3 regions of the Oerskovia gallyi genome follow, and region 3 is predicted to be linked to each of the others. Evidence: riboswitches for the same ligand, from Rfam matches in the RefSeq annotation. Region 3 holds a riboswitch; each other region holds the start of a gene.
The links. Region 3 has a riboswitch for S-adenosylmethionine ahead of H9640_RS01175 (ABC transporter substrate-binding protein). Riboswitches for the same ligand answer to the same signal wherever they lie in the genome.
Positions count from the first base shown of each region.

Region 1 (3,266 bases), on a different contig from region 3:
GGACGAGCGGCTGCGCGAGGAGCTCGAGCTCAGCGCGCGCGGGTGGACCTGGTAGCCAGGCGGCACGGGTGAGGGGCCCGACGGCGGCGCGCTCCGCCGTCGGGCCCCTCACCCAGATCGTGGGCCTCAGAGGGCCGAGTGGTCCCCGATCCGGTGGTAGGACCGGTCGTGGTAGACGAGCGGCGTGGCGTCCGCCCGGGTCCCCGACGCGAGCGCGCGCAGCGAGACCAGGTAGCTGTCGCCCACGGGCGTGCGCTGGATGATGCGGCCGCGCACCCAGGACAGCGCGCCGTCGATCACGGGCTCCCCGGACGCGAGAGGAGCCCACCCGCCGGCTGCGAAGCGGTCGATCCCGCTCGTCGCGAACCGCGCGGACACGTCGTCCTGGTCGGCGCTGAGGAAGTTGACCGTGACCGTGCGGGCCGCGGAGATCGCGGGCCACGACGACGACGTCGACGCGAGCGAGAACGCGAGCAGCGGCGGCGCGGCCGAGACCGAGATGACCGACGTCGCCGTGAAGCCCACGGGCCGGCCCTCGTGCTCGAGCGCGATCACCGCGACGCCCGCGGGGTGCTGCCGGAACACCGCCTTGTAGGCGTCGGCGCTGAGCTGCGGCTCGTCCTGCTCGTGGAGCAGGGCCTCGAGCCCGGCGAGGCGCGCGACGTCGGAGCGGGTCGTGGGTTCGGCGGTCATCGGGTCACCTCGGCGAGCTCGGGGGCGGTCGCGTGGGTGGTCTCCTGCCCGACGGCGTCGCCCGCCGCCCGCAGCAGGGGACCTCCCGCGTGGCCGAGCCAGGCGTCGACGGCGCTCGTGAGGTCGGCCTCGCCCAGCCGGGAGTCCAGGAGGGTCAGCGTGCGTGCGGGGACCGTCGCGCCGAGCTCGACGAGGAGCGGGCGCAGGTGCACCTCGCCCGCGAGAGCGTGCGCGGGGTTGCCCGACACCACGACCGGGACGGCCACGACGCTGGCCAGCCCGTCCGGGCCGTAGAGGTCGAGGAACGCCTTGAGGAGGCCGGTGTACGAGCCCTTGTAGACGGGCGTCGCGACGACCAGGACCGCGGCGCCCGCGGCGGTCTCCCGCGCGGCGTCGGCGCGCGGGTGCTCGGGGGCGAGGATCTCGGTCGCGATCTCGGCGAGGTCGATCGTGGCCTGGTCGGGCCCGTTCACGTCAGGCCCGTTCACGTCGGCCGCGGCCAGGCCCAGGTGGTCGGCGACCCGGGCCGCGACCGTCCGGGCGGCGGCCAGGGTCCGCGAACCGGGACGGGGGTTGCCGACCAGGGTGACCAGGGCCGGTCGCGGGTGGTCGGTCTGCGTGGGGCGGGGGGCTGCAGGGTGCTGGGTCATCGCTTCCTCACTGTCGTCGTGCTGCACGCTTGCCGCGTCGTGCCGGCGCGGCCGGGTCATCTCCCGGAGCACCCCGTCGTGAAGGGGTTGCTGACCAGCGAGCCGGGGCTTCGCGCTGGTGCTCGTGACCTCTGGACAGGGGTATAGACCCGTGGGGGGCTTTCTGCACCGATCCGGTCGAGAATTCTCACGGGGTGGACGGAGGTTTCGTGCTGCGTGCTCTGGCACGTCACACGGTGTCGACCGACGCAGGGAGACCGGACCGTTGCCCCGGGCACGAGCAACGTCCCAGGTCGTGAGCCCGGCGTCTCCCAGAGTGGGACGGGAGTACGGCGCTGTTTACGAGTACGTAACCTGGTGCGGTTCAAAGCCCGCCCTGCCGAGGAGCACTCCATGGATAGTCGTCTGCAGTCCGTCTTCGACGAGGTCCTCGCCCGCAACCCTGGTGAGGTCGAGTTCCACCAGGCGGTTCGCGAGGTCTTCGACTCGCTCGGGCCGGTGCTCCAGAAGAACCCCCAGTACGTCGACGCGGCCGTGCTCGAGCGCATCTGCGAGCCCGAGCGCCAGATCATCTTCCGCGTGCCGTGGGTCGACGACCAGAACCACGTCCAGATCAACCGCGGCTTCCGCGTCGAGTTCAACTCGGCCCTCGGCCCGTTCAAGGGCGGTCTGCGCTTCCACCCGTCGGTGTACCTGGGAATCGTCAAGTTCCTCGGGTTCGAGCAGATCTTCAAGAACTCCCTCACGGGCATGCCCATCGGCGGCGGCAAGGGCGGCTCTGACTTCGACCCGCGCGGCAAGTCCGACGGCGAGGTCATGCGCTTCTGCCAGTCCTTCATGACCGAGCTCTACCGCCACATCGGCGAGTACACCGACGTCCCCGCGGGGGACATCGGCGTGGGAGGCCGCGAGATCGGCTACCTGTTCGGCCAGTACAAGCGCATCACGAACCGCTACGAGTCCGGCGTCCTCACGGGCAAGGGCATCAGCTGGGGCGGGTCGCTCGTGCGGACCGAGGCCACGGGCTACGGCACGGTGTTCTTCGCGGACCACATGCTGCGTACCAAGGGCCAGAGCTTCGACGGCCAGCGCGTCGTCGTCTCCGGATCGGGGAACGTCGCGACCTACGCGATCCAGAAGGCCCAGCAGCTCGGTGCGAACGTCGTGTCCTTCTCCGACTCCTCGGGCTACGTGGTGGACGAGGCAGGCGTGGACGTCGACCTGCTCCGCCAGATCAAGGAGGTCGAGCGCGGGCGCGTGGCCGACTACGTCGAGCGCCGCCCCGGCGCGCGCCTCGTGACGGGCGGCAGCATCTGGGACGTCCCCGCGACGGTCGCGCTGCCGTGCGCCACCCAGAACGAGCTGACCGAGCAGGACGCCAAGCAGCTCGTCGCGAACGGCGTCCTCGCGGTCGCGGAGGGCGCCAACATGCCCACGACCCCGGGCGCCGTCGCGCTCCTGCAGGACGCCGGCGTGCTGTTCGCACCCGGCAAGGCCGCGAACGCCGGCGGCGTCGCGACCTCGGCCCTCGAGATGCAGCAGAACGCCTCGCGCGACGCGTGGACGTTCGAGTACACCGAGGAGCGCCTCGCGCACATCATGGCGGGCATCCACGCGCGCTGCGAGGAGACCGCCGACGAGTACGGGACGCCGGGCAACTACGTCCTGGGTGCGAACATCGCGGGCTTCACCAAGGTCGCCGACGCGATGATCTCGCTGGGCGTCATCTGACCGACCTGAGCCCTTGGGGCCCTACCGACCGACGGGAGCGTCGTCCTCCGTGCGCCTCACGGCGTGCGCAGGACGCCGCTCCCGTCGGCGTTCCGGGGGCTCGACGCCGTGGCGAGGGGAGCGGCCCCTGACGGCAGAGCGCGCGCGGTCCCGTCGGGTCTACGCTGACCGCTGACACCGGGTGCGCTGCGG
Region 1 covers NZ_JACSQE010000015.1:42,085-45,350, reverse strand. The annotation lists gene H9640_RS16850 (hypothetical protein) at 1-55, shown strand, start outside; gene H9640_RS16845 (flavin reductase family protein) at 127-693, opposite strand; gene H9640_RS16840 (NADPH-dependent FMN reductase) at 690-1,343, opposite strand; SAM riboswitch class IV at 1,364-1,473, opposite strand; gene gdhA (NADP-specific glutamate dehydrogenase) at 1,737-3,074, shown strand.
Region 1: it holds a riboswitch for S-adenosylmethionine, as region 3 does, so the genes downstream of both, H9640_RS16840 (NADPH-dependent FMN reductase) here and H9640_RS01175 (ABC transporter substrate-binding protein) in region 3, are expected to answer to the same signal.

Region 2 (3,266 bases), on a different contig from region 3:
CCCGCGACGTCGACCCACTGGGTCAGGACGGGCTCGCGGCCCGTCGAGGACAGGTCGGGGACCCCGACGAAGCGCCACTCGGCGTCGGTGCGGACGTCCACGAGGACGGCGCTCGGGTCGTTCTGGAGAAGGGTCCACGCCTGCTGGGGCGTGATGTCGCCGGCGTACCCGTCGGCGGGACGGGCGTCGGGGACCGGGGCAGCGGTCGCGCGGTCGGGGGCACTCATGGTGATCCTCCATCGGTCGTGGCGGTAGCACCCTCGCCCGTCACCGGGGGGTTGCTGCGGCGTCATCGTGCCAAGTCACTCAGCCGCTCTGGATGGTTGCGTCGGATCGTACGCCACCGTGACCACGGAAAAGAACAGGTGTCTCGCAGGGTGGTCGGGCTAGGTTCTGCGCATGAGCCACCTCCCCGAACCCGACCGCGCGCCCGACCAGGCCGAGGAGCCCCTGGCCGGTGGGAACTCGACGACCGTGGTGCGGCGAGGCGACACCGTCCGCCGCACCGCAGGGCCCTGGACGCCCACGGTCCAGGCGCTCCTGCGGCACCTGCGCGCACAGGGCGTCGCCGAGGTGCCCGAGCCGCTCGGGACGGACGAGCAGGGGCGCGAGGTGCTGTCGTTCCTCCCCGGTGACGTCGGGAACTACCCGCTGCCACCGTGGGTCTGGGACGAGTCGGTGCTCCGGGACGCGGGCGCGCTGCTGCGGCGCGTGCACGACGCGAGCGTCGGGTTCCTCGACACAGGCGCCGCCGCCCTTGTCCCCGACGCTCCGCCGGCGGCCCCCACCTGGCAGACCGCACCGCACGAGCCTGCCGAGGTCGTGTGCCACAACGACGTCGCCCCGTACAACCTGGTCTTCCGTGACGGGGCCGTGGTCGGGCTCATCGACTTCGACACCGCGAGCCCCGGCCCCCGGATCTGGGACCTGGCCTACCTCGGCTACCGGCTCGCGCCCCTCGTGGCGGACGCGGGGGAGTCGGAGGGGAGCGACGTCGTCGGGCGGCTGGACCCGTTGGCGCGCCTCGACGCCCTGGTCCGCGCGTACGGGATGCCGTACTCGCGCCGGGAGGTCCTGACCGTCGTGGTCGCGCGGCTCGACGAGCTCGCGGCGTTCACGGACGAGCGTGCGGCCGCGACCGGACGCGACGACTTCCGGGAGCACGCGGCCATGTACCGCTCCGACGCGCAGCGGGTCGAGAGTCTCGCGACGGCGTCCGATTCGCCGGATCTGCCCACCTGACAGGTTGCCTCTGCTCATCATCCGAGACGCTGTGCCCACCGGTTGACACGCTCCGCGCGCCTCGACCATCCTGGACACCAGGTCATGAGTGCCAGCGCAAAACCCCGGTTTGCTGGCCGGCAACCCTCCTCCGCGGTGGGGTGCCCCGGGTGACGACCAGGTCCCTCTCTATCAGGAGGGGGGCAAGCGCGGAGGGGCCGGCACGGCGAACTCCGACGACCACCGGAGGACGTGCCATGAGCGCACATGCAGTCATCGAAGCCCCTACCTCGTGTGCCGTGCTGCCCGTCGTGGGCAGCGACACCCTGGTCCCCCTCGTCGACGGGCGCAGCGTCCCGTACGCGAACCTCGACGTCGCGGCCTCGGCACCGGCGCTCCAGGTCGTGGCCGACCGGGTCACCGAGGTCCTGCCGCTGTACGCGAGCGTGCACCGCGGCGCGGGCTACCTCTCCCAGGTGTCGACGGCCCTCTACGAGGCTGCGCGTCAGACCATCGGCGCGTTCGTGGGGGCGCGCGAGGACGACGTCACGATCGTCACGCGCAACACCACGGACTCCCTCAACCTCCTCGCGGGCTGCGTCCCGGCCCAGGCCGACGGCTCGCCGGGGCGGGTGCTCGTCCTCGACGTCGAGCACCACGCGAACCTCCTGCCCTGGCAGCGCACGGGGGGCGCCACGGTCCTGGTCGGCGGTGCGACCGTCGCCGAGACCCTGTCGGGCCTGCGCGCCGAGCTCTCGCGCTTCCCGTACGCGCTCGTCGCGATCACGGGGGCCTCGAACGTCACGGGCGAGTCGCTGCCCCTCGCCGAGGTCGTGGCCGCGGCGCACGACGCCGGCGCGCGCGTCCTGCTCGACGGCGCACAGCTCGTCCCGCACCGCGGCGTCTCGCTCGCCGCGAGCGACGTGGACTACGTCGCGTTCTCTGGGCACAAGACGTACGCGCCGTTCGGTGCGGGCGCGCTCGTGGGCCGCCGCGACTGGCTCGACACCGGCACGCCCTACCTCGCCGGCGGCGGCGCGGTGCGCAACGTGACGCTCGACGGCACCACGTGGCAGAGCGCCCCGGCGCGGCACGAGGCCGGGTCGCCCAACGTGATCGGCGCGGTCGCGCTCGCCTCCGCGTGCGACGCGCTCGCGGCCCTCGAGCCCGGCGTGCTCGTCGCGCACGAGACCGAGCTGCGGGCCCGCCTCGTCGAGGGCCTGGAGGCGATCGACGGCGTGCGCGTCGTGCGCGCCTGGGCCGACGCGGTCGACCCCGTGGGGGTCGTGACGTTCTCGGTCGACGGTTCCGACGCGGGGCTGGTCGCGGCCTACCTGTCGGCCGAGCACGGCATCGGCGTGCGCGACGGCCGCTTCTGCGCGCACCCGCTCCTGGCGCGGCTGGGCTTCCCGGCGGGGGCGATCCGGGCGTCGATCGGGGTCGGCACCACGGGTGAGGAGATCGACCGGCTCGTCTCCGCGCTGCGCACCTGGGTGAGCGAGGGGGCGAAGGCCCGGTACGAGGTCGTGGACGGCTGCTGGGTCGTGAGCGACGACCCGCGACCGCTCCTGCAGGTCGCGGGGCTCTCGGGCCTGTTCGCGACGGCCGCCGCGGGCAACATCACGGCCGCCGTGGGCTGCGGACCCGCCCCCGCCTGAGCACCCTCTGACCTGCGGAGACGCTGCCTGGAGCGCAACGTTCACCGGGGCGTCACCTCGCCGTTCACGAACGACCGTTCCGTGGTCTTGGCGGCGACGCCTGCGTGTGTTCTGATATGCGCTGTGCAGCACGATGTCCACCTTGAAGGCCACGGGTTCCGCCTCGAACCCCTGGCTGTCGCGCACGCCGGTGCGCTGGCCCAGATCGTCGATCCGTCGATGTGGGCAGGCATGAGTACGACCCTCCCCGAGGGGGAGGTCGGGATGGTGAACTTCATCGAGGACACCCGCGCCACGCGCGCGCTGACGGCGTTCGCCGTCGTCGACGCGGGCTCGGGTCTCGTGGTGGGGAGCACCGCTTTCCGTGACCTGTCGCTCGATGACAGG
Region 2 covers NZ_JACSQE010000015.1:89,984-93,249, reverse strand. The annotation lists gene H9640_RS17055 (rhodanese-like domain-containing protein) at 1-227, opposite strand, end outside; SAM riboswitch class I at 234-326, opposite strand; gene H9640_RS17050 (phosphotransferase enzyme family protein) at 400-1,242, shown strand; SAM riboswitch class IV at 1,323-1,437, shown strand; gene H9640_RS17045 (aminotransferase class V-fold PLP-dependent enzyme) at 1,479-2,879, shown strand; gene H9640_RS17040 (GNAT family N-acetyltransferase) at 2,961-3,266, shown strand, end outside.
Region 2: it holds a riboswitch for S-adenosylmethionine, as region 3 does, so the genes downstream of both, H9640_RS17045 (aminotransferase class V-fold PLP-dependent enzyme) here and H9640_RS01175 (ABC transporter substrate-binding protein) in region 3, are expected to answer to the same signal.

Region 3 (3,266 bases):
AGGGCGGGTACGGCCCCTCGGGTCGTGCCCGCCCTGCGGCGTCCCCGGGGGTCTCGACCCCGCGCCCGGGCGGCACGGGCGCCCAGGGGGAGCGTCGTCGTCGTGCCCGGGCCGGCGGCATGCCGCCCACGCCGTCCCACCGTGAGGTGTCACACGGTGAAACGGCGCCCCGTCCGAGCGCCCGGCGCGGGATGATGAGCCCGTGAATGCGCTCTCCGCACGCTCCCAGGTCGCCACGGCCCACCGGGTCGTCGTCAAGATCGGCTCCTCGTCCCTCACCGGACCGGACGGGCACCTCAGCGTCCCGGCCCTGCACGCGCTCGTCGACGTGATCGCGGCCCGCCACGCGGCGGGCGGGCAGGTCGTGCTCGTGACGTCGGGGGCGATCGCCGCGGGGATCGGTCCGCTGGGCCTGAGCGCGCGACCGCGCGACCTCGCGACGGCCCAGGCCGCGGCCTCGGTGGGGCAGGGGCTCCTGGTCGCCCGCTACGCCCAGGCGTTCGCCGAGTACGGCATCCGCGTGGGCCAGGTGCTCCTCACGGCCGAGGACACCATCCGCCGCGGGCACTACCGCAACGCGCAGCGCTCGCTCGAGCGGCTCCTGGACCTGGGCATCGTGCCGGTCGTCAACGAGAACGACGCGGTCGCGACCGACGAGATCCGCTTCGGGGACAACGACCGTCTCGCGGCCCTGGTCTCGCACCTGGTGCGCGCCGACGCGATGGTCCTGCTGACCGACGTCGACGGCCTGTACGACGGCCCGCCCTCGCGCCCGGGCACGCAGCGCATCCGCGAGGTCCGGTCCGCGCTCGACCTCGAAGGCATCGAGGTCACGGGCCGGGGCAGCTCGATCGGGACCGGCGGCATGCTCACCAAGCTCGAGTCGGTGCGCATCGCGACGGGCTCGGGCATCCCGGTCGTCCTGACCAAGGCCGCGCACGCCGAGGGCGCGCTCGCGGGGCACGAGGTGGGGACCTGGTTCGCCGTGACGGGCAAGCGCACCACGCGCCGGCGCCTGTGGCTCGCGCACGCGGCCCGCACGCGCGGACGACTCGAGCTCGACGAGGGAGCGGTCGCCGCGGTGCTGGGCGGACGCGCGTCGCTGCTGCCCGCAGGCGTGGTCGGCGTCACGGGAGACTTCGACGCGGGCGACCCCGTCGAGCTCGTCGCCCCCGACGGGCGCGTGATCGCGCGCGGCCTCGTCGCGTTCGACTCGAGCGACATCCCGGACCTGCTCGGCCGTTCGACGCACGAGCTGCGCGACAAGCTCGGCGAGGGGTACGACCGCGAGATCGTGCACCGCGACGACCTCGTGCTCGTGGGGCGCAAGCGCAAGGCGTCCTGAGTCGTCTCACGGTGTGGGACGGTCTGCTCACCCCTTGACTCGGTGGCCTCGGGCGGCTTTCCTGTGCGCCAGGTGAAGAGCGCCAGCGCCAAGACCCGGCTCGCTGGCCAGCAACCCTTCGACGTGACGGGGTGCTCCGGGTGGTACCTGACCGCGACCCGTCGGGCGCGGTAAGCACACGGAGGAACGGGCGATGCGCGCACTCGGAACGCAACAGGGGCTCGACGGCAGGGGTGTCCGCTGCCTCGACGCGGGGACCCTCGTGCTCTGTTGTCGCTGACACGCGGCTGACCCCTCGCCGCTCCTGACGTGCGGCCGACATCCCGTCCCACCCTCGCCGTCCCCTGACGGCCCCCACCGCCGCTCACCGTGAGCCCGGCGTCGATCCGACGCACCCACGGTCCGTCGGCGACCCCTCAGCGCCCCGGCCGTGCCGGACCGACGGCGCGCACGACCGAAGGAGCACTGCTCGCATGTCCCTCTCGACCTGGCCCTCGGGCCCCGGCGGCCGCACGGCCCCGTCTCGCCGCGCGCTCGTCGCGGCCTCCCTCGCCGCGACGGCGCTCCTGCTCGGGGCGTGCGGCTCCGGTGGCGGCAGCACCGCGGACGGCGCGTCCCCCGGCCCGACGGCGGAGCCCGTCCCGGGCGGCAACCTCACCTTCGCGGTCACGGTCGACTCGCACTGCATCGACCCCCAGCAGGTCGGGAACAACGACGCGATCGCCTCGGCCCGCCAGACCGTGGCCTCGCTCACCGCGCAGGACCCGGACACGGGAGAGATCCTGCCGTGGCTCGCGGAGAGCTGGGAGGTCGACGCGGACGCCACGAGCTTCACGTTCACGCTCCGGGAGGGGCCGACGTTCGCCGACGGCACGCCGATCGACGCGGCCGCCGTCAAGACGAACTTCGACAAGATCGTCGAGCTCGGCGCGGCGGCCTCGCTCGGCTCTGCCTACCTCGTCGGGTACGAGGGAACCACGGTCGTGGACCCCCGCACCGTGCGGGTCGACTTCTCGGCACCCAGCGCGCAGTTCCTCCAGGCGTCCTCGACGTTCTCGCTCGGACTGCTCTCGCCCGCTTCCGCCGCGCTCAGCGTCGAGGACCGGTGCGCCGGGAAGTTCGTGGGCTCCGGGCCGTTCGCGGTGAGGTCCTACACGTTCGACCAGGAGGTCGTGCTCGAGAAGGTCGCCGGCTACGACTGGGCCTCCGGGGCCGACGACCACACCGGGGAGGCGTACCTCGACACCGTGACCGTGAAGTTCGTGCCCGAGGCCAGCGTGCGTACCGGCAGCCTGCTCTCGGGCCAGATCGACGCGACCGCGGCCATCAGCACGGTCGACCTGCCGCAGTTCGACGGCAACGGCTTCTGGCTCGCGTACCGGGCGAACCCGGGCGTCGTCTTCAACCTCTTCCCCAACGAGTCGCGACCGCTCGCCGCCGACCCGGCGGTGCGGCAGGCGATCAGCAAGGGCATCGACCGCGAGGAGATCGCCGCGACCCTGCTGACCCCGCAGGACGAGCCTGCGACGAGCGTGCTGTCGCACTCGACCCCGCTGTGGGCCGATGTCTCGGACGACCTCGCGTACGACCCGGACGGTGCGGAGGCGCTCCTCGACGACGCCGGCTGGGTCGAGGGCGCCGACGGTGTGCGGGTCAAGGACGGTCAGCGGCTGTCCACCACGGTCACGTTCTGGCAGGTGGCCGAGCCGCTCGAGCTCGTCCAGCAGCAGCTCGCGAAGATCGGCGTGGACCTCCAGCTCAAGCAGGTCACGGTCGCCGAGTCCACCGAGCTCAAGAAGTCCGGGGACTTCGACTTCGACTACTACAACCTGACGCGCTCGGACCCCGACGTGCTGCGCACGATCTTCTCGGCCAACGCGCGCAACATCAACAAGCGGGCACCCGAGGAGGTCGACGACCT
Region 3 covers NZ_JACSQE010000001.1:260,938-264,203, forward strand. The annotation lists gene proB (glutamate 5-kinase) at 203-1,345, shown strand; SAM riboswitch class IV at 1,417-1,528, shown strand; gene H9640_RS01175 (ABC transporter substrate-binding protein) at 1,819-3,266, shown strand, end outside.